DNA from 3 places in the Micromonospora sagamiensis genome. Region 1 is predicted to be linked to each of the others. Evidence: predicted binding sites of a transcription regulator. Region 1 holds the regulator's gene; each other region holds the start of a gene.

Region 1 (9,671 bases):
GCATCGACAAGCGGCCGGCGGCCGGGCGGGTGCCGGTCCGGGCCGACGGGGTGGCCGGCGACTTCATCGCCGAACGGGCTGTCCACGGCGGCCCCGACCAGGCGGTGTACGCGTACGGCGTGGAGGACGCCGACTGGTGGGCGGCGGAGCTGGACCGGGCCGTGCCACCGGGCCGTTTCGGCGAGAACCTCAGCACCCTCGGGGTGGACGTGACCGGGGCGGTGATCGGCGAACAGTGGGCGGTCGGGTCCGCGTTGCTCCAGGTCACCAAGCCGCGTACGCCCTGCCGGACGTTCGCCGGGTTCTGGGGCGTACCGGATCTGATCAAGCGGTTCGGCGCGCGGGCGGCGCCCGGGGCGTACCTGCGGGTGCTCCGGGAGGGCGAGGTCGGTGCCGACGACCCGGTCGAGGTGCGAGAACGCCCGGCGCACGGCGTCACCGTCGGCGAGGTGTTCCGGGCACTGCACCGGGAGCCGGAACTGCTGCCCCGGCTGCTCGACGCGCCGGATCTGCCCGAGTCGATCCGGGAGAAGGCCCGCCGTCGACTCGGCGTCGCCGCCGACCCGGGGTGACTGCCATCTCCGGGGTGACCGCCAGCCACGCCCGACTGCCACCTCTGCCCCGACTGTCGCCGTCGGCCCGAGGTGACTGCAAGGGTCCCCTGCTACGCAAAAAGCGGTAACAAGGGGCCCCTGCAGTCACCACAGTACGGTCGGCGGCCCTGCAGTCACCACAGCACGGTCGGCGGCCGCGCGGTCAGCGGAGCCAGGGGACGCTGCGGTCGAGCAGACCGCGCTCCTTCAGCTCCTTGCGCAGCGGGATCTCGTCGTCGATGTACCCGTTCCAGTTGATGCCCCAGTAGTTCGCGGTGTGGGTGCCCTCACCGCAGAGCTGGCGCTGCACCGGCGTGCGGTTGGCCCACCACTCGCCGTCGGAGTCGATGTGCAGCTCGTCCAGCGGGCGGATCCACCGGTAGGTGTAGCCGACGAAGAGCATCTTGCGGGTGATGTTCGACAGGTTCGTCGACCGGGAGTGCCACTGGCGGCGGTCGAAGATGAAGGCGTCGCCCGGGTTCGCGGTGATCTCCACCGTGCCCTCCGGGTCCGGGTTGTGCACGGTCAGGTCGTCCGGCCGCGGCAGCGAGTTCCACAGGTGGCTGCCCGGGATGACCTTGGTCGCGCCCCGCCCCTTCTCCGACAGGTCGGAGAGGACGTAGGCGACCTTGAGCGAGAACATCGGCCGGGGCAGGTTCGGGTCCATCGTCTCCGGGTCGGAGTTCTGCCGGTACCCGTCCTGGTGCCAACCCCAGTACGGCTTCTCCGGCTCCAGCGCCGGCGGGGTCACGTCCAGGTGGTTGTGGTGGGTGTAGATGTTCCATCCCGCCAGCCCCCACATGTACGGGAAGGCGATCGGGTGGGTGAGCAGGTCGCCGAAGAGCTCGTCCCGCTCCAGGAAGCCCAGTAGGTGCAGCGTCCCGTCCTTGGTGGTGGTGCCCTTGGCCTTCTCCTCGGCGTAGACGCGGTCCACGGCGGCCTCCAGGGCGGCCCGGTGGTCCTCCGTCAGTACGTTGCGCAGCAGGAGGAAGCCCTGCTCGTGGAACTCCTTGCGGTCAACCTCGCTGATTGGCTCGTATCCGGTCCGGCCACCGTAGTCGAACATCGCCGTCACCCCTCCCCATGAGGAATCCGCCATTTCTGGCACAGATCGCCGATGGTAACGCGCCGTCGCCATGGTCGGCGTCCGACACCCGACCACCGGGAGCTGGCCTGACGGTGGACGTCCCACCTGCTGGCGGTGCGGGTGGACCCGCGCGTCGTCACGGAGAGAGACGGAGGTCACGCCTCGGCGAACACCTCGGCGACCACCCGGGCGTCGTGCGCCTTCCGGTCGGACACCCGGGACCAGGTGCCCTTGTCGGCCGTCCACTCCAGGTCGGCGAAGCGGACCCGCTTGACCCCGTGGTCGTGGGCGTGCGACACCAGCCAGTGGGCGTACCGCCAGCCGTCGCGGGGGTCGGCGGCGGGCACGGACAGCCCGGTCAGCTCGGCCAGGCTGGTCGCCCGCGGCAGCCCCCAGTCCAGGGTGAGGCTCTGGGTGAGCGCGGCCGCGGCGGCGTCGCCCCGCATCACCGGCGTGCGCCCCACGGTGCAGGCGACCGCGGCGGTGGCGTCGCCGAGCAGCGCTCGGGTGAGGACCTCCGACTCGTCGGCCCACTTCTGGTACGCCTCGGGGAACGCCGACCGCTGGACCGCCTGGGCGGCGTCGGTGACCCGCATCTCCTGCCAGCCGCGGACCTTCTTGAGCCCGGCGTAGAACTTGTTGGCGGCGTAGCGCGGGTCGCGGATCTGCTCCGGCGTGCCCCAGCCCTGGCTGGGGCGTTGCTGGAACAGCCCGATCGAGTCCCGGTCGCCGCCGGCAAGGTTCTCCAGCCCGGACTCCTGGAAGGCGGTGGCGAGCGCGACCACGACGGCCCGCTCGGGCATGTTCCGCTGGATGCCGATCGCCGCGATGGTCGCCGCGTGTGCCATCTGCTCGGCGTTGAGCCGGACCTGCCCGTCGGCCCGGACCGTGCAGCTGCGCCCTGCGATCGGCAACCGTAGGTTGTCGCCCACGTTGCGGACGACGAGGTAGATCCCGATGCTGGCGATGACGGCGAGGACGAGGCTGGTCGCCACGATTGCCCGAGTTCGCACCCACACCCCCTGATCGACAGTCAGCCAAGCGTACGTCCCGCTTGCCACCGGTCCGCTCCGTCGACCGGTTCTGTTGTCGGTGTCCCGCGTTCACCACCGGTGTCCGATCGGCGGGCGTCGTCGCCCGCCCACCGGACCCTTCCTCCTACCCGGCGTCGAGGGCGGCCACCCACCGGGTCGGCCGCTTCTCCCGGAAGGCCAGCACCCCCTCCCGGCCCTCCTCGGAGAGGAAGTAGCCGGTGGAGACGGCGGACAGGTGCGCGAGTTCGCGGCGCAGGTCCGTCTCGGCGGTTCGGCGCAGCAGCTCCTTCGCGCCGGCCAGCGCGCCCGGTGCGCCCCGGACCAGGGCCGCGCACCACCGGGCCACCGTCTCGTCCAGCTCGGCGGCGGGCACCGCCGTGGTGACCAGACCGGCCTCGGCGGCCCGCCGGCCGTCGAAGGTGTCCCCGGTCAGGTAGAGCTCGGCCGCGGCGCGGGAGGTCAGCCGGGGCAGGACGGTCGCCGAGATCACCGCCGGGATCACCCCGAGCCGCACCTCGGTGAAGGCGAAGGTCGCCTCCTGCACGCAGACCGCCAGGTCGGCCGCGGCGATCAGGCCCAGCCCGCCGGCTCGGGCCGGCCCGGCCACCCGCGCCACCACCGGCTTCGGGCACTCCCGGACCGTCGCCAGCACGTCGCCGAGCTTCCCGGCGGGCACGCTCCCGCTCGCGTACGCCGCAGCGGTCTCCTTCAGGTCCGCGCCGGAGCAGAACACCGGACCGGTGTGGTCGAGCACCACCACCCGGACCGAGGGGTCGGCGCCCGCCGTGGCGAGCCCGTCGAGCAGCTCGGTCATCAGGGGCGTGGAGAGCGCGTTGCGGTTGTGCGGACTGTCGAGGGTGAGCGTGGTCACCCCACGGGTCGTCGACACCCGGACGAGCGCGTCGGGAGAGGTCATGTGAGGGCACACTAGTGGCCATGCCCGGCGTCCTTCCAGAAGGCGAATCCGTACCGACCGACGGATCGCTCCCGCCGACCGCCCTGCGCGCGGTCGGCGCGCGCGGGTTCGGCGTCTACGTCCACGTGCCCTTCTGCGCCAGTCGCTGCGGATACTGCGACTTCAACACCTACACCGCCGGCGAGCTCGGCGGCGGGGCGAGCCGGGAAACCTACGCCGACACCGTCCTGGCCGAGCTGAGGCTGGCCGCCCGGGTGCTCGGGGACACCCCGCCGCCCCGGGTGGACACCGTCTTCGTCGGCGGCGGCACGCCGACCCTGCTCCCCGCCGACGACCTGGCCCGGATCCTCGACGGCATCGACCGCACCTGGGGGCTGGCCGCCGACGCCGAGGTCACCACCGAGGCCAACCCGGAGTCGGTGACGCCGGAGTCGCTGAAGACGCTGCGGGCGGCCGGGTACACCCGCATCTCGCTGGGCATGCAGTCGGCGGCGCCGGGGGTGCTCGCCGTCCTCGACCGGAAGCACTCCGCCGGGCGGGCCACCAGCGCCGCGGCCGAGGCCCGCGACGCCGGGTTCGACCACGTCAACCTCGACCTGATCTACGGTACGCCGGGGGAGCGGGCCGAGGACTTCGCCGCCTCGCTCGACCAGGTGGTAGCCGCCGGGGTGGACCACGTCAGCGCGTACGCCCTGATCGTGGAGGAGGGCACCCGGCTCGCCGCCCGGATGCGCCGGGGCGAGCTGGCGTACCCCTCCGACGACGTCGCGGCGGACCGCTACCTGGCCGCGGAGGCCGCCCTCGACGCGGCCGGTTTCTCCTGGTACGAGGTCTCCAACTGGGCCCGGACGCCGGGTGCCCGGTGCCGGCACAACCTGCTCTACTGGACCGGCGGCGACTGGTGGGGCCTCGGTCCCGGGGCGCACAGCCACGTCGGCGGGGTGCGCTGGTGGAACGTCAAGCACCCGAGCGCGTACGCGGCGCGGCTCGCCGCGGGGGAGTCACCCGGTCACGCGCGGGAGGTCCTCACCGTCGACGAGGCACACATGGAGGACGTGATGCTCCGGCTCCGGCTCGCCTCCGGGCTGCCGCTGGCGGTACTCGACGCCGCCGGCCGGGCCGGTGCCGAGCGGGCCCTCGCCGCCGGGCTGCTCGCCGGGGCCGAGTACGCCGCCGGTCGGGCGGTGCTCACCCTGCGGGGCCGGCTGCTCGCCGACGCCGTGGTCCGCGACCTGCTGCCCTGAGCGCGGCCACGCCCGCCGGCCGTTCGTCTCGGACCCGTCGATCCGTTCTCCGGGCCCGGACGCCCTCCGGGACCGGCCGGGTCCGGTCGGACCGGACCCGGCCGGGGTGGGCTCACTTCACGAAGGTCCGGGTCATCGGGTACTGGTAGAGCAGGTCCTGGTTGGCCTTGAGGGCGGCCACGACGCCGAACGCGATAGGCACGATCGCGAGCAGCAGTGGCACGAAGAAGAGCAGGCCGCAGGTGATGGCGGTGAGCAGCCAGCCCACCAGGATCGCGACCGCCCAGGTGATCTGGAAGTTGAGCGCGGCGACGGCGTGCGCGCGTACCGCCGGGGACTGCTGACCCCGGACCAGCAGCACGATCAGCGGGCCGACCCAGCCGAAGAGGGTGGCACCCACCACCATGCCGATCGGACCGCCCACGTGTGCGAGCACCGCCCACGTCCGGTCGTCGCCACCGACCGGACCGGGCGTCGGGTGCGGACCACTCCCGCCCGGAGGCGGGTAGCCACCCGGAAACCCGGATGACGGCTCTCCCGGTGCGCCCGGCTGCGGGTACTCCTCCTGCGGCCCCGGCGGCGGATACCCGTCCTGGCCGCCCGGGGGCGGGTAGGACGCGGCGGCGAAGTGCCCGCCCGAGGTCGGGTGGTCAGCTGCCGTGGCCTGGCCGGGCGGGCCGTAGCCGGCCGTGGGCGGTTCCGGGGTGAAGGCGGCGTGGGCCTCGGTCGGCGGCTCGTCGCCCGGCGACCCGTAGCGCTGCGTGGGCGGCTCGTACGACGGCGCGGCGAGGTGCTCGGTCGGCGGCTCGTACGACGGCGCGGTCAGGTGCTCGGTGGGCGGCTCGTACGACGGCGCGGCGAGGTGCTCGGTCGGCGGCTCGGGTGCGGACCAGTTCTCCGTCGCCGGCGTGGCCAGGTTCTCCGTCGGCTCGTGGGACGACGTCGACCAGTTCTCCGTCGGCGGCTCGTGGGACGACGCGGAGAGGTTCTCGGTTGGGGGCTCATGGGACGGCGCGGACCAGCCGCCGGGCGGAGTGGAACCGCCGGGTGGGGGATACCCGGACGCCCCGGCCGCGCCGGACAGTGGGGTGGTGGGCTCGTCGGGCGTCGACGGGGACCCGGACGGGGCGAGCGGCATCGTCGGCTCCGGCGGGTACCGGCCGGCGTCGCCCGCACCGGGCGGGCGCGGCGGTTCAGTCATGCCGGTCACGGTAGGGGTATCGGGCAAGCCGTGACCAGCGGGACACCGTGCGGATCACCCGGACGAACGGCCTGGAGTGTCGGGCGGGGGCGGGGCACAGGTCGAAACCGATCATCGCGTCCCACGGGTGGGTCGACGTAGACTGGCACTCGTTACAGTCGAGTGCCAGTAGCGCGGTCCGTCACGGTCGGCGACCGCCGCCGGTCGTCGCCGGTGGTGGGTACGCACCGCCCGGGCCGGGTGTCGGCAGCGTAGGAGGGGGGGAGAGTGGGGCTCGACGACCGCAAGCTCGCCGTGCTGCGCGCGATCGTCGAGGACTACGTCGCGACCCAGGAGCCGGTCGGCAGCAAGGCGCTGGTCGAACGGCACCAGCTCGGCGTCTCCCCGGCCACGGTCCGCAACGACATGGCCGTGCTGGAGGAGGAGGGCTACATCCGGCAGCCGCACACCAGCGCCGGACGGGTCCCCACCGATCGCGGCTACCGCCTCTTCGTCGACCGGCTCAGCCGGGTCAAGCCCCTCAGTCCGGCCGAGCGCCGGGCGATCGAGCGCTTCCTGGTCAGCGCGGTCGACCTGGACGACGTCGTGAACCGGACGGTCCGGCTGCTCGCGCAGCTCACCCGCCAGGTGGCGGTGGTGCAGTACCCGTCCCTGGCCCGCTCCTCGGTGCGGCACCTGGAGCTGGTGCCGATCTCCACCACCCGGCTGATGCTCGTCATGATCGCCGACACCGGTCGGGTCGAGCAGCGCCTGGTCGAGCTGCCCGCCCCGGTCCCCGCCGACGACGTCACCGACCTGCGCCGGTTGCTCAACGAGAAGCTCGGCGGCAACCGGCTGTCGGACACCCCGCCGCTGGTGCAGGCGCTGGTGGAGGAGGTGCGCGTCGGGCTGCGCCCGGCGATGACCACGCTCTCCACCGTCCTGCTGGAGACCCTGGTGGAACGGCACGAGGAGCGGATCGCCCTCGCCGGCACCGCCAACCTGACCCGAGGTGGCCTGCTCGACTTCCAGGGCTCGCTGCGCCCCATCCTCGAGGCGCTCGAGGAGGAGGTCATCCTGCTCAAGCTGATCGGTGAGGTCGAGCCGAGCACGACGCGGATCCGGATCGGCGACGAGAACGAGATCGACAACCTGCGGGGTACGTCGGTGGTCAGCACGGGTTACGGTCCAGGTGCCACCATCGTGGGTGGGTTGGGCGTGCTCGGCCCGACGCGGATGGACTACCCCGGCACCATCGCCACGGTACGCGCCGTGGCACGCTACGTGGGCGAGCTGCTGGCCCAGAACTGACCAGTCAGGGCCGACGGCCGACTCGGGCCGACGACCGGCGCAACGCGAGACGAACATGAGGACACGGAACGCAGTGGCCAGGGACTACTACGGCATCCTCGGCGTCAGCCGGGAAGCCTCCGACGACGAGATCAAGCGCGCCTACCGCAAGCTGGCGCGACAGTTCCACCCGGACGTCAATCCGGACCCGGAGGCCCAGGAGAAGTTCAAGGACATCAACGCCGCGTACGAGGTCCTCTCGGACGACCGGAAGCGGCAGATCGTCGACCTGGGTGGGGATCCGCTCGCCCCCGGTGGTGGCGGGGCCGGCCCCGGCGGGCCGGGCGGCGCGGGACCGTTCGTCGGCTTCCAGGACATCATGGACGCCTTCTTCGGCGGAGCCACCGGCTCACGGGGTCCGCGACCGCGTACCCGTCCGGGAGCGGACGCGATCCTGCGGCTGGAACTGGACCTGCACGAGACGGCGTTCGGCGTCGAGGCGCCCATCACCGTCGACACCGCCGTGCTCTGCACCACCTGCTCCGGCGCGGGCACGGCCGCCGGCACCCACCTGGCCACCTGCGAGGCGTGCGGTGGCCGGGGCGAGGTGCAGTCGGTGCAGCGCACCTTCCTCGGCCAGGTCGTCTCGGCCCGGCCCTGCACGGTCTGCCAGGGGTACGGCACCACCATCCCGCACCCCTGCGCGACCTGTGCGGGTGACGGTCGGGTCCGTACCCGTCGCTCGCTGACCGTCAAGATCCCGGCGGGCGTGGAGGACGGCATGCGGATCCGCCTCGCCCAGCAGGGTGAGGTCGGTCCGGGTGGCGGCACCGCCGGCGACCTCTACGTCGAGATCCACGAACGGCCGCATGACGTCTACTCCCGCAAGGGCGACGACCTGCACTGCCGGGTGACCGTGCCGATGACCGCGGCGGCGCTCGGCACCCGGCTGACCATCAAGACCCTGGACAGCGAGGAGACCGTCGACGTCAAGGCGGGCACCCAGCCCGGCAGCACGATGCGGTTGCGCGCCCGGGGCGTACCGCACCTGCGCGGCACCGGCCGGGGTGACCTCTACGTCCACCTCGACGTGCGGACCCCGACCAAGCTCGACGCCGACCAGGAGCGGATGCTCCGTGATTTCGCCAAGACCCGGGGCGAGGAGGTCGCCGAGCTGAGCAAGCAGGGCGGCTTCTTCTCCCGGATGCGGGACGCGTTCAACGGGCACGCCTGAGTGTCGGCGCCGCTGTTCCTGGTCGAGGCGCTGCCCGTCGCCGACACGCTGACCCTGGACGGCCCGGAGGGCCACCACGCCGCCACCGTGCAGCGGCTCCGCGTCGGCGAGGAACTGATCCTCGCCGACGGTCGGGGCGGCACGGCCGCCGCCGTGGTCACCGCCGTCGGCCGGGGCGCCCTCGACCTGACCGTCACCTCGCGGGGGTACGTCGACGCGTCGGTGCCCCGGATCGTGGTGGTGCAGGGAATCGCCAAGGGCGAGCGGGGTGAGCTGGCCGTCCAGGCGATGACCGAGGTCGGGGTGGACGAGATCGTGCCCTGGGCGGCGTCCCGCTCGGTGACGCAGTGGCGGGGCGAGCGGGGCGTACGGGCCCGGGAGAAGTGGGCGGCGACCGCCCGCGAGGCGGCCAAGCAGGCCCGCCGCGCCTGGCTGCCGGTGGTGGCCGGTGCCCCCGACGAGTCGACCGCGACGGTGGCGGCCCGGATCTCCGGGGCCGCTGCCGGGTTCGTGTTGCACGAGGAGGCACAGGACCGGCTGACCACCGTCGAGCTGCCGACGACCGGTGAGATCGTGCTGGTGGTGGGACCGGAGGGCGGGATCGCCCCGGCCGAGGTGGACGCCTTCCGGGCCGCCGGAGCCCGTCCGGTCCGGCTCGGGCCGGCGGTACTGCGCACCTCCACCGCCGGGGTGGCGGCGCTTAGCGTGCTCGCCACCCGCCTCGCCCGCTGGTGACGCGACGCCCCCACGCGCCCGGTCTCCCGTGACCCGGGCGCGGCGCGGGGTCAGAGGCGGGGGAAGACCTGGACGGGCTGGTCGTCGGGGCTCAGGTCCAGCCCGGCCGGGCCGACGATGAGCGGATCGGGTACGCCGACCACCTCACGGTCCTTGTCGGTGTAGTCGAAGCGGTGGAGCACGTGGCGCATCGCCTCCAGCCGGGCCCGCTTCTTGTCGTTGCTCTTGACCACCGTCCACGGCGCGTCGGCGGTGTCGGTGTAGAAGAACATCGCCTCCTTGGCCTCGGTGTACTCGTCCCACTTGTCCAGCGAGGCGATGTCCATCGGTGAGAGCTTCCACTGCCGTACCGGGTCGA
Region 2 (9,671 bases), 1.0 Mb from region 1:
CGGGCCGCCTTCGAGGCGTACCTGGACGGCGATTTCCCCCTCGACCAGCCGGGCACCGGCGAGCGGGTCGCCACCGAGGCGAGCCCGTTCGGGGTGCCGCTGGGCGTGCGCTACCCGCATGCCCGGGTCGACGAGCTGGTGACCGCAGCCTCCGCCGCGCTGCCCGCCTGGCGGGACGCCGGCCCGCAGGCCCGTGCGGGGGTCTGCCTGGAGATCCTGTCCCGCCTGCACAAGCGCATCTTCGAGCTGGCCAACGCGGTGCAGTACACCAGCGGACAGGCCTTCGTGATGGCGTTCCAGGCCGGTGGGGCGCACGCGCTCGACCGGGCGCTGGAGGCGATCGCGTACGCGTACGCGGAGATGACCCGGCACCCGGCGACGGCCCGGTGGGAGAAGCCGGCCGGCAAGGGCGACCCGCTGCGGATGACCAAGACGTTCCACGTGGTGCCCCGCGGCGTCGCGCTGGTGATCGGCTGCAACACGTTCCCGACCTGGAACTCGTACCCCGGTCTCTTCGCCTCGCTGGTCACCGGCAACCCGGTGCTCGTGAAGCCCCACCCGCGCGCGGTGCTGCCGCTGGCGATCACCGTCCAGGTGGCCCGGGAGGTGCTCGCCGAGGCCGGGTTCGACCCGAACCTGGTGCTGCTCGCCGCGGAGGCCCCGGGCGAGAAGCTCGCCTCCGACCTGGCCCTGCACCCGGCTGTGAAGATCGTGGACTTCACCGGCTCCACCGAGTACGGCGACTGGCTGGAACAGCACGCCCGCCAGGCCTCGGTCTACACCGAGAAGGCCGGGCTGAACACGGTGGTGATCGACTCCACCGACGACTTCGCCGGCCTGTGCCGCAACCTCGGCTTCACGCTGACCCTGTACAGCGGCCAGATGTGCACCACCTCGCAGAACATCCTCGTGCCGGCCGACGGTATCGCCACCGACCAGGGGCACAAGACCTTCGACGAGGTCGCCGCCGGGATCGCCGCAGCGGTGGGCAAGCTCACCGCCGACCCGGCCCGCGCCGTCGAGCTGACCGGGGCGATCGTCAACGACGGGGTGCTGGAGCGGCTGGACGAGGCGGCCAAGCTCGGTGACGTCGTGCTGGAGTCGCGTCCGTTGGCGCACCCGGCGCACCCCGACGCGGTGGTCCGTACGCCGACCATCGTCAAGCTCGACGTGGACGCCACCGCGACCTACGGCCGGGAGTGGTTCGGTCCCATCTCGTTCGTGATCGCCACCGGCTCGACCGCGCAGAGTCTGGAGATCCTCCGCACCACGGTCGGACGGAAGGGCGCGCTGACCGCCGCCGTCTACTCCACCGACGAGGCGGTGCTCGACGCGGCCGAGGCGACGGCGGTCGAGGTCGGGGTGCACCTGTCCTGCAACCTGACCGGCGGGGTCTTCGTCAACCAGTCAGCGGCGTACTCCGACTTCCACGCCAGCGGCGCCAACCCGGCCGCCAACGCCGCCCTGACCGACGGCGCGTACGTGGCGAACCGGTTCCGCGTCGTGCAGAGCCGCCGCCACACCGCCTGACCGGGGTTGGTTGGTTGCAGGGGACCCTTCCTACCGTTTTTTGTGTAGGAGGGGTCCCCTGCAACCCGCTCGGGCGGCTCGGCGCGCTCGCTCAGGCGGCTCGGCGCATCTGGAGTTCGCGCATCGACGGGATCGTGGGGTGCGGCACGCGTACCCCGGTGTCGGTGAAGCCCAGCCGTAGGTACGACCGGTAGGCCCGGTCGTTGCCGATCACCACCTCCAGCATGAGCTCCGGGCGTCCGCACGCCCGCGACCAGGCCCCGACCCCGTCGATCAGGGCGGCGAGCAGCCCGGTGCCGCGCCAGGCGGGGGTGACGTAGACCCCGAACACCACGGTCAGGCCCGCCTCGTGCGGCGAGGCGACGCCCCCGGCGTGGCCGACCAGGCGACCGCCGGGATCGGCGACGAACTGCGCGGTGTGCGGGCCGGTCGAGGTGTACGCGATCCGGGCGGCGAACTCGCCGTGCGGACGGGCGGCGGCGTCCGCGAGGGTCTCCAGGAAGGCCAGCGGCGCGTCCGCGAGCATCTCCAGGCGCAGGGCCCGCATTCGTGCGGCGTCGGTCGGGCGGACCCGGCGGACGGTGGGTACGCGTGCCGTCGAACCGGCCGGATTCCGCGTCATGTCCGAATGCCTACCGCAATGATGGCCGCCAATGTGATTCCGGGTCGACAGCCGCCCGTTATGCCCCGTTTTGTGATCGTGCGCTGCGGTCACGCTTCGTGTAGCGTGCGATTTCGGTCACCGAACATCGGCCGCTCCGGGCCGGTGCGGAAAGCGGTGATCCCGATGCCGGTCGGGTCGGTGTCGGGGGTTGCGTGTCGCCCAGCGAAGTGAGGAAGTGCACCGTGGCGCAAGGCACCGTCAAGTGGTTCAACGCCGAAAAGGGCTACGGCTTCATCGCCGTCGACGGAGGGCAGGACGTCTTCGTCCACTTCTCCGCGATCGAGATGGACGGCTACAAGGCGCTGGACGACGGGCAGCGGGTCGAGTTCGAGATCGCTCAGGGGCAGAAGGGTCCGCAGGCCGAGCGGGTGCGCGTCATCGCCTGAGCCGACCACGTGGAGGCGACGCTGCCGTGCCGCCGCCACGACCGGGAACGCCACGGGCCGCTCCGGCGCGCAGTCTGCCGGCGGGGCCACGGTCGACCCGTCCCCTCCGGGCCCGCCCGGATCCGACCTTTCGGAGCCGGGCGCGCCCCCGTCCACCAATCCGTCTCGGCGGCTCGCTGAGTCGCCGACCCGACGCGAACTGCGGCATATCGGGGTGTCCCCTCCGTACGGACACCCCGATATGCGGCGAACGCCGGGTCTCTCGCGCCTCGCCGGGCCTCTCGCGACTTCCGGACCTCTCGCGCTTTCCGGGCCTCTCGCGACTCCTTGGGCCTTGCGTCTTCCGGACCTCTCGCGTCTCCTCGGGCCTCTCGCGCCTCCCGGGTTCACGGCTCTCCCCGTCCCGGGTGCCTCCGGGGGTGCCTTCGGGCGGCCACATCCCCGGCCGTTCCCCGGCCGTCCCCTCGGGTCTTCCAGGGTGTTCCGCCGTTGGGTGTCCGCCTGTCCGGCACCCTCCCCTCTCCGTCCCCTCGCCGCGTCGATCATGAACGGGACGTGTCCAGAGAGGTCGACTCGTTCGTCTGACTCATGACCCTCTCGCGTCCGACGCGGTGTGAGCCCGCCGGTGAGAGCGCCCGACGGAGGCATCGTGCTTGCACTCGGCAGGGGAGAGTGCTAAACAAGTCATTGGCACTCGCATGGCGCGAGTGCCAATGGTCGGGGCGGTAGGGCCACGGTCACGCGGCATCGAGCAGCGTGGCACATGGCCGGTCGTCGCGGGCTATCCGGCCCGGCCGAGGAGACGTCGTCGTCGCCAGGTGGCGACGTCCCAAGGTGCGTACACCAGGCGGCCCATCCGGGACACACACTCGGGTGGCCCGTGAGTGTCCAGGAGGACAACGCCGTATGGCCAAGATGATCGCGTTCGACGAGGAGGCCCGTCGCGGCCTCGAGCGGGGCATGAACCAGCTCGCCGACGCCGTGAAGGTGACGCTCGGCCCCAAGGGCCGCAACGTCGTGCTCGAGAAGAAGTGGGGTGCCCCCACCATCACCAACGATGGTGTGAGCATCGCCAAGGAGATCGAGCTCGAGGACCCGTACGAGAAGATCGGGGCCGAGCTGGTCAAGGAGGTCGCCAAGAAGACCGACGACGTGGCCGGTGACGGCACGACGACGGCGACCGTCCTGGCCCAGGCCCTCGTCCGCGAGGGTCTGCGCAACGTGGCCGCCGGTGCCAACCCGATCGCCCTGAAGCGGGGCATCGAGGCTGCGGTCGCGGCCGTCTCGGAGGAGCTGTCCAAGCTCGCCAAGGACGTGGAGACCAAGGAGCAGATCGCCTCCACCGCCTCCATCTCGGCTGGTGACACCAGCGTCGGCGAGATCATCGCCGAGGCGATGGACAAGGTCGGCAAGGAAGGCGTCATCACCGTCGAGGAGAGCAACACCTTCGGCCTGGAGCTTGAGCTCACCGAGGGCATGCGCTTCGACAAGGGCTACATCTCCGCGTACTTCATGACCGACCCGGAGCGTATGGAGGCCGTCTTCGACGACCCGTACATCCTGATCGTCAACAGCAAGATCTCGTCGGTGAAGGACCTGCTCCCGATCCTGGAGAAGGTCATGCAGGGCGGCAAGCCGCTGCTGATCATCGCCGAGGACATCGAGGGCGAGGCCCTGGCCACCCTCGTCGTCAACAAGGTCCGGGGCACCTTCAAGTCGGTCGCCGTCAAGGCGCCGGGCTTCGGTGACCGCCGCAAGGCCATGCTGGGCGACATCGCCATCCTCACCGGTGGCCAGGTCATCAGCGAGGAGGTCGGCCTCAAGCTGGACGCCGTCGGCGTCGAGATGCTGGGCCGCGCCCGCAAGGTCGTGGTGACCAAGGACGAGACCACCATCGTCGACGGTGCCGGCGACGCCGAGCAGATCCAGGGCCGGGTCAACCAGATCCGGGCCGAGATCGACAAGAGCGACTCCGACTACGACCGCGAGAAGCTGCAGGAGCGGCTGGCCAAGCTGGCCGGTGGCGTTGCGGTGATCAAGGTCGGCGCGGCCACCGAGGTCGAGCTCAAGGAGCGCAAGCACCGCATCGAGGACGCCGTCCGTAACGCGAAGGCCGCCGTCGAGGAGGGCATCGTCCCGGGTGGTGGCGTCGCGCTGGTGCAGGCCGGCAAGACCGCCTTCGACAAGCTGGACCTGGTCGGCGACGAGGCGACCGGCGCGCAGATCGTCAAGATCGCGCTGGACGCCCCGCTGCGGCAGATCGCCGTCAACGCCGGCCTCGAGGGTGGCGTCGTCGTCGAGCGGGTCCGCAACCTCGACGCGGGTCACGGCCTCAACGCCGCGACCGGTGAGTACGTCGACCTGCTGGCCGCGGGCATCATCGACCCGGCCAAGGTGACCCGGTCGGCGCTGCAGAACGCCGCCTCGATCGCGGCGCTCTTCCTCACCACCGAGGCCGTCGTCGCGGACAAGCCGGAGAAGACCCCGGCCGCCCCGGCTGGCCCGGGTGGCGGGGACATGGACTTCTGAGTCCGGTTCCGACACACGCCGAAGGGGCGGACCGCATCAGCGGTCCGCCCCTTCCGCCTTGCCCGGCCCCGGGTGTCCACCGGCCGTTCGTGCTCCTCGCCGCGCGGGTCTCGGGTCCGGTCCGGTCACGTCGGCAGGGGCCGTCGTCGGCCCGGACGGTCGTCCGGCGGGTCGGCCCCGAGGGGCGCGTCCACCATCTCCACCGGTTCCCCGGACGGCGGCTCGGCGGGGGCCGACATCTCCACCAGTTGTTCGGCGTCGCCGTAGTCCAGCCAGTCGAGCGGCAGGTGGCCGGGCGGGTCGCCGACGGGTGCCCAGACGAGGGGCGCGGTGTCGTCGGCGGGTTCGTCGTCCATCCTCATGACTGCCTCCTCCTGCCGAAACGGTAGGAGGTCCAGGGCGCGGCCCGGGGTGGAACGGAACTATTCGGATCCGTGCCTGTTGTCGGGGGCTTTAGGAACTGATGTCCTTTCGGTAGAGCAGGAAGACCCGCTCGATCCGGGCACCGGCGCTACCCGAGTAGAACGGCACCGGCCCCACCCAGCCGATCTGGGCGTGTGCGATCCCGGCGTCCCGCTGGTCGCGCAGGCACCGCCGCAGCAGCACGCCGCCGATCCCCGAACCGGCCGCCGCCGGATCGGTGCCCATCGGCCCGAACCAGCTCGGCCGGGACGACCCCCAGGCGGCGAAACCGACCACGGTCCCGTCGCGCCACGCCACATGACACCCCGCTCCGGTACGCCCCACCGAGCCGGCAAGTTCGACGTCCCAGACACCGCCGAAGGTGTCCCGGGCGAACGCGGTCAGCGCCGGCAGGTCCTCCGGCTCCGCCCGGCGTACCGTCACACCTCCGGCGGCGAGCCGCTGCTCCGCCTCGGCCGTGGAGCGCAGCGCCGGCGAGTCGTCGTACGACAGGTCGGCGGTCATGTTCCAGGCGGTCCGATCCTGGCGGTAGCCCAGCGCCAGCGCGGCGCAGACCGCCGGGGTGTAGCGCACGTCGACGCCCGGCCAGGCGTAGTACGGCGGGTTTCCGGCGAGCAGCACCTCCCGCGCGCCCCACTCGGCGAGCCGCCGTTCGGCGTGCGCCAGCAGCGTCCGCCCGACGCCGCGTCGCCGCTCCTCCGGCGCGACCACCACCAGGTCCACGCACCCGTACGCCGCACCGGGCGGATCCGGCCGCTCGGGTACGGAACAGACCAGTGCGCCGACCAGCGTCGTACCGCGTACGGCCAGCAGCCCGACCACCGGCCGACCGACCCGCGCCCGCCGGTGGAGGGTGTCCACGATGGCCTCGGCCTCGACGGAGTCCTCGGCGAGGTCCAGCCCTCGGCGGCAGAGCGCGACCACCTCGGGCAGTCGGTCGTCGGTCAGCTCGGTCACGCTGATCCGGTCGTCGTCCATGGTCGCCGACCCTAGGCCATGGCACGGCAGCACGTGAACGACTGCCGCTGCGGCCTCACACCCGGGCGGCGCGGACGGCCGCGTAGGCGTCGACCAGACCGGCTCCGGCGACGTTGGCGGTGCCGCCGCACGACCCGGTCTCCCCGCCCGGTTGCGGCGACGTCTCCACCGGGGTGGCGGTCTCCCGCAGGATGCTCCGGGTGCGGTCCAGGTCACCGACGAGCGCCGGATTGGCCGACCACATCAGCGCCACCACGCCGGCCACCTGCGGGGTCGCCATCGACGTGCCGTCCAGCACGGAGTACCCGCCGCCGGGCATCGCGGAGCGTACCGCCGCGCCCGGCGCGACCAGGTCCGGTTTGGCGACCCCCGGCACCGGCCCCCGGCTGGAGAAGTCGGTGACCCGTCGGGACCGGTCCACCGCGCCGACCGTGAACACGTCCGCGTACGGGGCCGGCGGGTCGTCGATCGAGCCGCAGTACGGGCCGGTGTTGCCGGCCGCGGCCACCACGAACACCCCGGCCGCGTCGAAGGCGGCGGTGGCCGGTCGTAGCACGTGCGGGTCGCAGCCCTCGATCGTCGGACAGCCCCACGAGTTGGTCAGCACGTGCGGGGCGCGCTCGGGCCGGCCGTCGGTGAACGGGTCACCGCCGGGCGGGAACGGGGCCAGCATGAACTGGAGGCAGTCCAGGTAACGCGCCGGGTTGCCGAGGTTGCGGTCGAGGTTCACGCAGCCGGTCCAGTTCGCGCCGGGCGCGACCCCGATGCCGTCCCGCCCCACCGCGCTGCCCATCGTGTGGGTGCCGTGTCCGCCCTTGTCCCGCGGGGACCGGCTGCCCTCCCACGGGTCGTACCAGGAGTCGTCGCCGCCCCGGAACCCGGCCTGAAGCGCCGGGTGGCCCGCGTCCACGCCCGAGTCCGAGCTGCCCACGGTGATACCGGAGCCGTCCACGTCCAGCTCCGACCAGACCCGGTCCGCCCCGATCAGACGGATGTTCCACTCGGGACCGGTGGGGCCGGTGGCGTCGCCCCGGCTGGTGCCGGCCGGCGCGGGCAGCGGACGCAACCGTTGGCTGACCAGCACCCGGTCCACCTCGGGGCGGCTCGCGAGCCAGGCCCGCACCGCCGGACCGCCGTCCACCTCGATCGCGTTGACCAGGTAGTACGGGGTGTGGTCCAGTCGCAACCGGTCCAGATCCCGGCGCAGGTCGGCCTGGGTACGGTCGGCGGTGTCGACCAGCCGGCGGTAGACCTCGCGGACCCGGGCGTCCCGTCCGGCCGCGCCCTTGGTGGCGGGCACGTCCCGCAGGTCGGCCTGCTGCCGCAGCACCACCAGCAGGCGTTCACCGTGCAGCCCCGGCTGGCCCGGGCCGGCGTACACCAGGGCGCCCGCCACCAGCAGGACCGCGACGGTGGCCACGGCGAACCGCCGGCCCGGCACGCGGCGCGGCAGCAGCACGCCGTACCCGAGGGCGAGCACGAGCGCGACGGCCAGCCCGGCCCCGGCGCTGACCATCACCCAGAACGGCACGTCCCGGGTGGTGCTCAGCAGCAGGCTGACCTCCTCCGGGTCGGTGAAGGCCAGCGGACCGAACACGCCCAGCCCGACCAGCCAGCGCACCGGGGCGCGGCCGGTCGGCCGCCCGCGCGGGTCGGTGGGCGCCTGGAGTGCGCCGAGCACGAAACCGGCAGGTGGGAGGGTCAGCAGCGGGGCGAGCTGCGCACCGGAGTGGCCGGTGCCGGCGACGAGCAGTAGCAGCGTCACCCCGGCGACCAGGCCGCCGCACAGCACCAGCAGTGCCGGGCGGGTGGGTCGACCGGCACCGAAGCGCGCCCAGAACCCGGCGTCGAGCAGGACCCCGGCGAGGAGACCGACCGCCGCCGCGGCCAGGGCGGCGAGCACCGTCTCCAGCAGCCCGCCGAGTGCGCCCAGCCAGAGCCAGGGCAGCAGCAGGACCAGGCCGGCGGCGACCGCGAGCGGGGTGACCCCGGCGGGGGACGGGCCGTCGGCGGGGGACGTGGGGTCGGCGAGGGCCGGGGCGTCGGCGGGGGCCGGGGTGTCGCTGCGGAGCAGGCGGGCGGCGACCACGGCGGTCAGGGCGGCGACCAGGGCGAGCGCGGCGAGGTACGCCTCGTGGTGCACCGCCGGCACCATCCGGAGCAACCCGAGCACGCCGAGCGCCACCGACCCGGCGAGCCAGGCCCGGCCGGTGGCGCGGACCGCCCCGGAGCGGGGCAGCAGGGCCAGCAGCAGCGCGGGCACCCCGACCGCGACCAGGGTGACCAGGGAGACCACCGGCCAGAGCCAGACCGGCCGGTTGAGCCCGCTGGCGAGCAGCGCCTGCTCGGCACCCCACCCGACGACCTGGGGGAGCAGGACCACCGCGACCGTCCAGCAACCGGCCAGGACGGCCGCGGCCACCGCCAACGGCCCGGGTGGGGCCGCCGTCAACGGGGGTACGGGAGGACCGGGCGGGTACACGGGCTGCATGCCCGTACGGTACGCAGGCGGGTCCGGGGTGTGCCGCCGACCGCCGGTCCCGGTTACCGTGAACGGGTGCGTGACCCCAACATCTCCCGTGCCGCCGCCGGTCAGCTGTCGCCCGTCCGGCGGGCCGCCGATCTGCGCCGGCTTCGGGCCGAACGGTTCGATGTCCTGGTCATCGGGGGTGGGGTGACGGGTGCGGGTGCCGCGCTGGACGCCGCGTCCCGGGGCCTCAAGGTCGCCCTGGTCGAGGCGCGGGACTTCGCCGCCGGCACTTCCAGCCGGTCCAGCAAGCTGATCCACGGTGGCCTGCGCTACCTGGAGCAGTTGGAGTTCGGCCTGGTGCACGAGGCGCTCACCGAGCGGGGGCTGCTCGCCACCCGGCTCGCACCGCACCTGGTCCGTCCGGTGCCGATCCTGGTGCCGCTGCCGGACGGCGGTGGGGTGCGCGACCTGCCGGCCCGCGCCTGGCGGCGGGCCTACTACGGCACCGGCGTGGCCGCGTACGACGTCTTCGCCGGCCTCTTCGGCGGCGGTCGGGGCATGCCGCTGCACCGGCACCTGACCCGGGAAGGCGCCCGGCGGGTCTTCCCCAGCCTGCGGCCGGACAAGCTGGCCGGCGCGATCCGCTACTTCGACGGGCAGGTGGACGACGCCCGCCTGGTGGTCACCCTGG
Region 3 (9,671 bases), 680 kb from region 1:
ACCGGGTCGAACCGCACTACGATGATCACATACGGATCACGGGACCTTCGGGGCGGTCTTGCCGGACAGCCGGGCGTCCCGCCCCGCACTCCATGACCATGGCGGGAGCGTGCGGGGCGGGGCCGACGCCCCGGTCAGCGGTCCAGGACCAGGCCGACCTTCTGGAACTCCTTGAGGTCGCGGTAGCCGCACTTGGCCATCGCCCGACGGAGGCCGCCGAAGAGGTTGAGCTGGCCGTCCGGCTCGTCGGCCGGGCCGAAGAGCAGCCGCTCCATCTCCCCGAGCGGTTCGCCGGCCACCTCGAACGCGCCCCGGGGCAGGGACGGGTGGCTCGCCGCCGAGTGCCACCAGGCACCGCCGGCCGGGGCCTCCGCGCAGAGCGAGAGCGGCTCGCCGAGCATCACCGCGTCCGCGCCGCAGCCCAACGCCTTGGCGATGTCACCGGAGGTCTGCACGTCGCCGTCGGCGATCAGGTGCACGTACCGCCCACCGGTCTCGTCGAGGTAGTCCCGGCGGGCCGCCGCCGCGTCGGCGATCGCGGTGGCCATCGGCACCCGGATGCCGAGCACCGACTCGGTGGTGGACCAGCCGTCGCCGCCGATGCCGACGATGACCCCGGCCGCGCCGGTGCGCATCAGGTGCAGCGCGGTCTTGTAGTCGGTGCAGCCACCGACGATCACCGGCAGGTCGAGGTCGGCGATGAACTCCTTGAGGTTCAGCGGCTCGTCGGTGGTCGAGACGTGCTCGGCGGAGACGATGGTGCCCTGGATGACCAGGATGTCGACGCCCGCGTCCAGGATCACCGGGGCCAGCGCCAGGGTGTGCTGCGGCGAGACCCGGACGGCCACCGTCCCGCCCCCGGCCCGCAGCTCCCGGACCCGCTCGGCGATCAGGTCCGGACGGATCGGCTCGGCGTACACCTCCTGGAGCCGCTTGGTGGCGCGGGCGTCCTCGCCGAGCCCGGCCAGCTCCTCCAGCACCTTGGTCGGGTTCTCGTACCGGGTCCAGAGCCCCTCGACGTTGAGCACGCCCAGGCCGCCGAGCTGGCCGAGCCGGACGGCGGACGCCGGGCTCATCGTCGCGTCGGACGGGTGCGCGACACAGGGGATGCCGAACTGGTACGCGTCGAGCTGCCAGGCGGTCGAGACGTCGTCGACGTCGCGGGTCCGGCGGCTCGGCACGATGGCGATGTCGTCCAGGTGGTAACCGCGCTGCGCGGTCTTGCCCAGCCCGATCTCGACCACGTCACGCATGAGGGTCTCCAGTTGTCGCAGGGGATGGTCAGCGGGTGTGGTAATTCGGCGCCTCGACGGTCATCTGGATGTCGTGCGGGTGGCTCTCCTTGAGGCCGGCCGCGGTGATCCGGATGAGCTGGCCACGGCGGTGCAGCTCGGGAATGCTCTCCGCGCCGACGTACCCCATCGCGGCGCGCAGCCCGCCGATGAGCTGGTGGGCGACCGCGGAGAGCGGGCCGCGGTAGGGCACCTGACCCTCGACGCCCTCGGGGACCAGCTTGTCCTCGGCGAGGACGTCCTGCTGGAAGTAGCGGTCCTTGGAGTAGGAGCGGGCCTGGCCGCGCGACTGCATCGCGCCGAGCGAGCCCATCCCCCGGTACGACTTGAACTGCTTGCCGTTGATGAAGAGCAGCTCCCCCGGGCTCTCCTCGCAGCCGGCGAGCAGGCTGCCGAGCATCACCGTGTCGGCCCCGGCGACCAGCGCCTTGGCGATGTCGCCGGAGTACTGGATGCCGCCGTCGCCGATCACCGGCACACCGGCCGGACGGGCGGCGCGGGCCGCCTCCATGATCGCGGTGATCTGCGGCACGCCCACCCCGGCGACGATCCGGGTGGTGCAGATCGCGCCCGGACCGACCCCGACCTTGACCCCGTCGGCACCCGCGTCGACCAGCGCCTTCGCCCCGGCGTACGTGGCCACGTTGCCGCCGACGACGTCGACGGCGGTGTCCTTCTTGAGCTGGCGGACCATGTCCAGCACGGCCCGCTGGTGGCCGTGCGCGGTGTCCACGATCAGCACGTCCACGCCCGCGTCGACCAGAGTCCGGGCGCGCTTGTACGCGTCCTCGCCGACCCCGACGGCGGCGGCGACCCGGAGCCGGCCGGCGTCGTCCTTGGTGGCGTTCGGGTACTGCTCGCTCTTGGTGAAGTCCTTGACGGTGATCAGCCCGCGCAGCCGGCCCGCGTCGTCGACGATCGGCAGCTTCTCCACCTTGTGCCGGCGCAGCAGGGCCAGCGCCTCGTCCTTGCTGACCCCGACCGGGGCGGTGACCAGCGGGGTCCGGGTCATGATCTCGCGGACCGGGGTGCCCGGCTCGGTGACGAAGCGCATGTCCCGGTTGGTGACGATGCCGGCGAGCTGGCCGTCGGCGTCCACCACCGGCACGCCGGAGATGCGGTACCGCCCGCAGAGCGCGTCGACGTCGCGGAGGGTGTCGTCCGGGCTGGCCGTCACCGGGTTGGTGATCATGCCGGACTCGGAGCGCTTGACCAGGTCGACCTGGAGCGCCTGGTCCTCCAGGGACAGGTTGCGGTGCAGCACACCGATGCCGCCCTGCCGCGCCATGGCGATGGCCATCCGCGCCTCGGTCACCGTGTCCATCGCGCTGGAGAGCAGTGGCACGGAGAGGGTGACGTTACGGGTCATCCGGGTGACCGTGTTGACCCGGCTCGGCACCACGTCCGACTCGCCCGGCTGGAGCAGCACGTCGTCGAAGGTCAGGCCGAGCGGGACCACCCGCGCCGAGCCGGCGGGCAGTTCCGGCAGGTGGCCGCCCAGCTCGCCGGGCTCGGCACCCGTCGGACGATCGGCGCTGGGCGAAATATCCACGATTGCTCTCCTGAGCTGCTCGAACGGGCTTCAGTGAGGTGGTGCGCGGCACCGGAACACGCCGCCGAACGCGGGCGCGTCACCTCATCGTACCCATTGAGCTGGGCGGCCCCGGCCGGCGGCGTAGTGCGGTGACGGGCGGACTGGGGCAGGCGGGCGGACGGGCTTGGGTCTACGGTGAGGGGGTGCACGACGAGCCCATCGACCCGTTCAACGGCGACCCGGCCGACCCGGCCGCCGACCTGCACGACCCCGGTGACGACGCCGCGCTGGAACCGCTGACCGACGTCGAGCGGCAGGACGTCCTGGAGGACCTGGCGGACCTCGAGATCTACCAGGCGCTGCTGGCGCCGATCGGGGTCCGCGGGTTGGTGATCGAGTGCGAGGACTGCCACGAGCCGCACTACTTCGACTGGGACCTGCTCCGCGGCAACCTGCGCCACCTGCTCAGCTCCGGACGGCCCCGGGTGCACGAGCCGGCCTACGACCCGGATCCCGACCACTACGTCACCTGGGACTACGCCCGTGGCTACGCCGACGGGGTGCACGACACCCTGACCGAGTCCGGCGAGGACGACACCGACTCCCCGAGCGCCTGACCCGGCCGGGCAACCGGGCCGGCCTCAGCTCAGGCGACCAGGCCGGCGCGGAAGCCCGCGGCGACGGCGTGCGCCCGGTCCCGGGCACCGAGCTTGCGGAAGAGCCGGCGGGCGTGCGTCTTGACGGTGTCCTCCGAGACGAACAGCTCACGGCCGATCTCGGCGTTGCTCTTCCCCTCCGCCATGCCGAGCAGCACCTGGAGTTCCCGCTCGGTGAGGCCGATCCCGCCCCGCCCGCGCCCGGCCGGTTCGGCCCGGCGACGCTCCGGCGCCGCCCCGGCGGTCTCCGGCTCCGCGCCGTCGTCCGGCTCGTCGTCGCCGCGCTGCACCGGAACCATCGCCGGGCCGCCCGGCATCTCGTCCGGCCAGTCCGCCGCCGTGGCGGCCGGGGTACGCCCGCCCGGCCGGCCGGTCGCGCCGACCACGGCCGCGGTGTCCAGGGCCGGATCGGCGATCCGGCGACGGGACGACCGCCCCGGGGCGGTGAGCAGCAGGAGCGCCTTCGCGACCGCGCTGGTCAGGTCCTGGTCGACGCCCTGGATCAGCCCGCGCGCCCCGGCGCTGATGGTGGCCGCCGCCGCGTTGGACTCCTCCGCGCCGAGCAGCAGCACCGCCGCCTGGGGGGCCCGGGCCAGGACGCGCCGGACGAAACCCGCGCTGTCCGGCCGGGTCAGCGCGGTGTCGGCGAGCACCACGTCGGGCGGCTGCTCGGCGAGGCGCAGCATCACCTCGGGATCGGAGACGGCGGTACGGACGACGGCGGACAGGCCCAGCCTGGCCGCTGCGGAAGACAGGTGCTGCGCCGCCAACGGGGTTCGGACGCAGACGAGAACCGTACGCACAGTGGGGTCTCCTCTCCGTCAGGAAGGAGACCATGGGCGGCGGTGATCATGAGGGCGTTCCCGGCAATTCTCTAGACTTTTCCGACATATGGGTTCTTTGCCACGAGTTGCCGGAACTTTTCGATCACACACGTGTGAGCGGACGGACGGCAGGGTACCGAGGGTCCAGGCCGGACACGGCGTGCTCGCGCGATCCGCTGCCCGGGACCGGCCTAACGGACCATCGCGGCGGTGCCGCGCGGGAGGAGGGGTGCTGATGTCGAACGTACGTAGACTGCCCGGACCCATCGTCGACCTCTGGGACTGGCAGCGGCTCGGTGCCTGCCGGGGCCGCGACAGCGCCCAGTTCTTCCACCCGGACGGCGAACGCGGTTCCTCCCGCCTGCGCCGTGAGTCGGGAGCCAAGGCGGTCTGCCGGGCCTGCCCGGTACGCGCCGAGTGCGCCGCGCACGCCCTCTCCGTCCGTGAGCCGTACGGGGTCTGGGGCGGATTCAGCGAGTCCGAGCGCCTCCGACTGCTCGCCATCGGCTGGGAGGACCTGGCCGACCGGCGACGCAACCGGGTGGACGTCGCCCGTCTGGAGGCGCGCCTCGGCCGCCCGCACAAGTCGACGATGCCCGCCCAGCGCAACGTCGCCTGACGCACCACCGACCACGACCACCGCTGCCGCGCCCCTACCGGGGCGCGGCAGCGTGCTGTCCGGCAGCATGGCCGGATGCGAGCCGACCTTCCCGCACCCGACCTGCTCTGGAGCCGCTGGGCCCTGTTCGCCAGTGCCCTCACCGCGCTCGGCTTCGACGACGTGTACTGGTGCGCGGCCGACGGGGCCCACCACGACGACCACGGCGGGAACCGGTCCCGCCTGGTCCTGGCCGACGGTGGGCGCGCGGTGCTCTTCGGCTACGACCACGAGTACAGCGACACGGTGGCCGCGACGCCCCCGATCGACCTGCTCGCCGGGGCCCCGGCCTGGCTGCCCTGGCCGGAACTGCTCCGCTGGCAGGCCGACGACCAGCTCGGCTACGTCTACTGGTACGACCGGGCCTGGTCCCGGGTCCCCTACCCGGACGGCACGGGCGACGACGGTTCGACCGCCACCGCACGGGCGGTGCTCGACGCCGAGCAGGCCCGGCTCGAACTGGTCGACGTGGTCTTCGAATGGGGCGAACACGACCGGGACGACCCGGCCGAGCGGGCCGACGTGGCCGAAGCCGCCGCCCGCCTGCTCACCGCCGCCGAGACCCGCACACTCGACACCGAGGCCCTGTCCGGTCTGCTCGGACGTCTCCCGGCCGACGCCGTCGACCTGGCCGCCGGCACGGCCGTGGCGGTCACCGCCGGGCTCACCCCGGGCGGCACCCCGCCCACGGTCCCGGCCGGCACGGTCGTACCGTCCCGGCGGGTGCGGGCGCTCAGCGTCGACGAGCACGAGGGCCTGGTCCGGACGGCGATGCGCGCGGAGGTCGAACAGCCACGGCCGGTACCCCCGTCGGCCGAGCTGGCCGCGCTGGTGGACTGGCTGCGGGCGCAGTCGCCCACCGGCGACGGGCGGTGCACCGTGCTCGTGACGGCCACCGACGGCAGCGTCGGCACGCACCCGGGACCGCAGTCGCCCCGCGCCCTCACCGGAACGACCGACTGGCAGGCGTTCAAGGAACTGGTCGCCCTGGCCCGCCGGCTCCGGACGGCGGAGACCCACCCCGCGTGGGGCCGATGGTTCTTCCTCCGCCTGGCGACGACGTCGGACGGGTACACCGTGGACCGGCGGTACGACTCGTGGCCGGACTGGCTGCCGCCCGGCGGCAGACACGGCGCACTGCCCCTCGACGCGCTCCGACAGGAACTGGCCCGCCGCGCCCCGGAACACCAGCCCTCCTGGTCGTCCCTGCTCGCCCCGGAGGTCGCCTGGCGGGACGTCCCCGGATCCGACGCCGGCTGAGCCGGCCCGGGCGGGGGCCCGACGAGCCGGGTGACGAACGGGGAACGACGCAGGGCACGCCGTCGGGGTGGACGGCGTGCCCTGCGTCGTCGTGCCGTCGGGCGCTCCGGGGGAGCGGAACGCCCGACGTGGGTGGTCGCGGTTCGGTCAGAAACCGGGGCCGTGCTGGTGGCTGTGGCCGTGACCGTGGGAGTGGCCGTGACCACCGGCGGCCGGCTCGGCCTTCTCCGGCTTCTCCACCACCAGGCTCTCGGTGGTCAGCAGCAGGCCGGCGATGGACGCGGCGTTGGTGACCGCGTTACGGGTCACCTTCACCGGGTCGATGATGCCCTTGCCGACCAGGTCGACGTACTCGCCGACAGCCGCGTCGAGGCCGTGGCCCCACTCCTTGTCGACGACCTTCTGCACGACGACGTAGCCGTCGTGGCCGGCGTTCTGGGCGATCCAGCGCAGCGGCTCGACCAGCGCCTTGCGCACGATCGAGACGCCGACCTTCTCGTCCCCGGTGAAGCCGAGGTCGTCGTCGAGCGTCGGGAGGATCTGCGCGAGGGCGGCGCCGCCGCCGGGCACCGTGCCCTCCTCGACCGCAGCCTTGGTCGCCGCGATGGCGTCCTCGATGCGGTGCTTGCGCTCCTTCATCTCGACCTCGGTCGCCGCGCCCACCTTGATGACCGCGACGCCGCCGGAGAGCTTCGCCAGCCGCTCGGCCAGCTTCTCCCGGTCCCACTCGGAGTCCGAGGCCTCGATCTCCTTGCGGATCTGCGCGACCCGGTCGGCGACCTCGGTGTCCCGGCCGCCACCGTCGACGACGGTGGTGGTCTCCTTGTCGACGACCACGCGACGCGCGGTGCCGAGCACGTCCAGCCCGACCTGGTCGAGCTTGTAGCCCAGCTCCGGCGCGACCAGCTCGGCACCGGTCAGGATCGCCATGTCCTGGAGCATCGCCTTGCGGCGGTCGCCGAAGCCCGGGGCCTTCACCGCGCAGACCTTCAGGGTCTTGCGCAGCGAGTTGACCACCAGCGTGGAGAGCGCCTGGCCGTCGACGTCCTCGGCGACGATCAGCAGCGGCTTGCTGTCGGCGAGGACCTTCTCCAGCAGCGGCAGCAGCTCCTCGATCGCGGAGATCTTCTGCGTGGTGATCAGGATGTACGGGTTGTCGAGAACCGCTTCCTGCGACTCGAGGTCGGTGACGAAGTTCGGCGAGATGAAGCCCTTGTCGAACTGGAGACCCTCGGTCACCTCCAGCTCGGTGTGCAGGGCGGAGCCCTCCTCGACGGTGATGACACCGTCGCGGCCGACCTTCTCCATCGCCTCGGCGATCAGCTCGCCGATGGTGGCGTCCTGCGCCGAGATCGTCGCCACGTGGGCGATCGACTTCTTGTCGGCCACCTCGACGGCCCGGTCGAGCAGGGCCTCGGAGACCTTGGCCGCCGCCGCGTCGATACCGCGCTTGAGACCGGCCGGGTTGGCACCGGCGGTCACGTTGCGCAGGCCCTCGCGGACCATGGCCTGGGCCAGCACGGTGGCGGTGGTGGTCCCGTCGCCGGCGACGTCGTTGGTCTTGGTCGCCACCTCCTTGACCAGCTGCGCACCGAGGTTCTCGTAGGGGTTGGTGAGCTCGATCTCCTTGGCGATGGTGACCCCATCGTTGGTGATCGTCGGCAAACCGAATTTCTTGTCCAGGACGACGTTGCGCCCGCGTGGGCCGAGAGTGACCTTGACCGCGTCCGCGAGGGCGTTGACACCGTGCTCGAGCAGGTGCCGGGCGTCGTCCGAGAAGCTCAGGATCTTCGCCATAAATATCCCTTCAAGCGCTGCTGCCCCGGCCCGGCGAGCCGGACCGGGGCAGCGACACTGATCGGTTGCTTACTTCTCGATGACCGCGAGGACGTCGCGGGCGGAGAGCACCAGGTACTCCTCGCCGGCGTACTTGACCTCGGTGCCGCCGTACTTCGAGTAGATGACGGTGTCGCCGACCTGCACGTCAACCGGGATCCGGTTGCCCTTGTCGTCGACGCGGCCCGGGCCGACAGCGAGGACGGTGCCCTCCTGCGGCTTCTCCTTGGCGGTGTCGGGGATCACGATGCCCGACGCCGTGGTGGTCTCAGCCTCGTTCGCCTGGACCAGGATCCGGTCCTCGAGCGGCTTGATCGCAACCTTGGTCGCGGTAGTCACGGGCATACCCTCCTGGGGTACTGGTTTCGTAACCGGTCGGCGGGGCCGACCAGCGTCAATCTGCCACATGCCACCGGGCGGGGCCGTCGTCGCGGGTGCCGGTCCGCCTGGCGTTCAACCTCCGGGCCGGGCCCGGAAGCTGGCACCCTCGATGGGAGAGTGCTAATCGCAGATTAGGCCGCCGCTAGCACTCCGTCAAGGAGAGTGCCAACGACGGCGGGGCGCGTCGCGCCGACCCGGGCCTCGCGACGGTGCCCGGCCACCGCCCCCGGAACGCCCGTCACGCACCCTGCCGCACAGCCCCGGCGCCGGCTCCGGCCACCCACCCCGACGAGCGGTTCGGCGGATCTGCCGACACGCCTGGACAACTACAGTTAACAATCCTAATAATTAGGCATCCGTCGATCCGACGGCTCTCCTACCGGGAGGTCCGGATGCGTCGCCCTGCCCCAAGACCCCTGCTGGCCGCCGTGGCGGCCCTCGCCGCCCTCACCGCCACCACCCTCGTCATGGCCGCCCCGGCACAGGCCGCCGGCCCGACCGCCACCTTCGTCAGGACCGCCGACTGGGGCACCGGGTGGGAGGGGCGCTACACCATCACCAACGGTGGCCCGGCCACCATCACCGGCTGGCAGGTCACCTTCAGCCTGCCGGCGGGCACCACGCTCGGCTCCTACTGGGACGCCACGCTCAGCAGCGCCGGCCAGCGACACACCTTCACCAACCGTTCGTGGAACGGCACCGTCGCGCCGGGAGCCTCGGTGTCCTTCGGCTTCCTGGCCACCGGCTCCGGCTCCCCCACCGACTGCACGGTCAACGGCGCGCCCTGCACCGGTGGCACACCCACCACCCCGCCGCCCACCACCACCGCGCCACCGACCACACCACCGCCCACCACCCCGCCACCGACCACTCCGCCGCCCACCACCCCGCCGCCGGGTGGGCTGCCCCGACACGCGCTGATCGGCTACCTGCACGCCAGCTTCGCCAACGGTTCCGGCTACCTGCGGATGGCCGACGTACCGACCGACTGGGACATCATCAACCTGGCCTTCGGTGAGCCGACCACGGTGACCTCGGGCGACATCCGCTTCCAGCTCTGCCCGCCGGCCGAGTGCCCGGGGGTGGAGACCGAGGCCGAGTTCGTCGCGGCGATCCGCGCCAAGCAGGCGCAGGGCAAGAAGGTGCTGCTCTCCATCGGCGGGCAGAACGGGCAGGTCCAGCTCACCACGACCGCCGCCCGGGACACCTTCGTCCGGTCGGTGTCGGCCA

What was found. The regulator HrcA, encoded in region 1, represses chaperone genes, less so after heat shock. The targets are predictions, from matches to a motif close to GGTTNGCACNCTCNNNNNGAGNGTGCNAACC.
Region 2: a site for HrcA is predicted at 3,266-3,296, ahead of groL (chaperonin GroEL). Genes of this name have one in related genera too.
Region 3: a site for HrcA is predicted at 8,537-8,567, ahead of groES (co-chaperone GroES). Genes of this name have one in related genera too.

The regions. Positions count from the first base shown of each region.
Region 1 is NZ_AP023438.1:1,332,101-1,341,771, reverse strand. Features, by position in the region: gene IGA62_RS05535 (MOSC domain-containing protein) at 1-572, shown strand, start outside; gene IGA62_RS05530 (phytanoyl-CoA dioxygenase family protein) at 757-1,659, opposite strand; gene IGA62_RS05525 (hypothetical protein) at 1,836-2,699, opposite strand; gene IGA62_RS05520 (enoyl-CoA hydratase-related protein) at 2,839-3,630, opposite strand; gene hemW (radical SAM family heme chaperone HemW) at 3,651-4,874, shown strand; gene IGA62_RS05510 (DUF4870 domain-containing protein) at 4,987-6,075, opposite strand; gene hrcA (heat-inducible transcriptional repressor HrcA) at 6,343-7,365, shown strand; gene dnaJ (molecular chaperone DnaJ) at 7,439-8,578, shown strand; gene IGA62_RS05495 (16S rRNA (uracil(1498)-N(3))-methyltransferase) at 8,579-9,313, shown strand; gene ppk2 (polyphosphate kinase 2) at 9,364-9,671, opposite strand, start outside.
Region 2 is NZ_AP023438.1:2,337,685-2,347,355, reverse strand. Features, by position in the region: gene paaN (phenylacetic acid degradation protein PaaN) at 1-1,530, shown strand, start outside; gene IGA62_RS09970 (GNAT family N-acetyltransferase) at 1,622-2,152, opposite strand; gene IGA62_RS09965 (cold-shock protein) at 2,377-2,580, shown strand; gene groL (chaperonin GroEL) at 3,487-5,109, shown strand; gene IGA62_RS09955 (hypothetical protein) at 5,235-5,471, opposite strand; gene IGA62_RS09950 (GNAT family N-acetyltransferase) at 5,563-6,510, opposite strand; gene IGA62_RS09945 (S8 family serine peptidase) at 6,566-9,001, opposite strand; gene IGA62_RS09940 (glycerol-3-phosphate dehydrogenase/oxidase) at 9,083-9,671, shown strand, end outside.
Region 3 is NZ_AP023438.1:2,015,819-2,025,489, forward strand. Features, by position in the region: gene IGA62_RS08330 (GuaB3 family IMP dehydrogenase-related protein) at 135-1,253, opposite strand; gene guaB (IMP dehydrogenase) at 1,282-2,844, opposite strand; gene IGA62_RS08340 (DUF5319 domain-containing protein) at 3,030-3,443, shown strand; gene IGA62_RS08345 (helix-turn-helix transcriptional regulator) at 3,473-4,285, opposite strand; gene IGA62_RS08350 (WhiB family transcriptional regulator) at 4,542-4,925, shown strand; gene IGA62_RS08355 (hypothetical protein) at 5,001-6,224, shown strand; gene groL (chaperonin GroEL) at 6,372-8,021, opposite strand; gene groES (co-chaperone GroES) at 8,091-8,405, opposite strand; gene IGA62_RS08370 (chitinase) at 8,834-9,671, shown strand, end outside.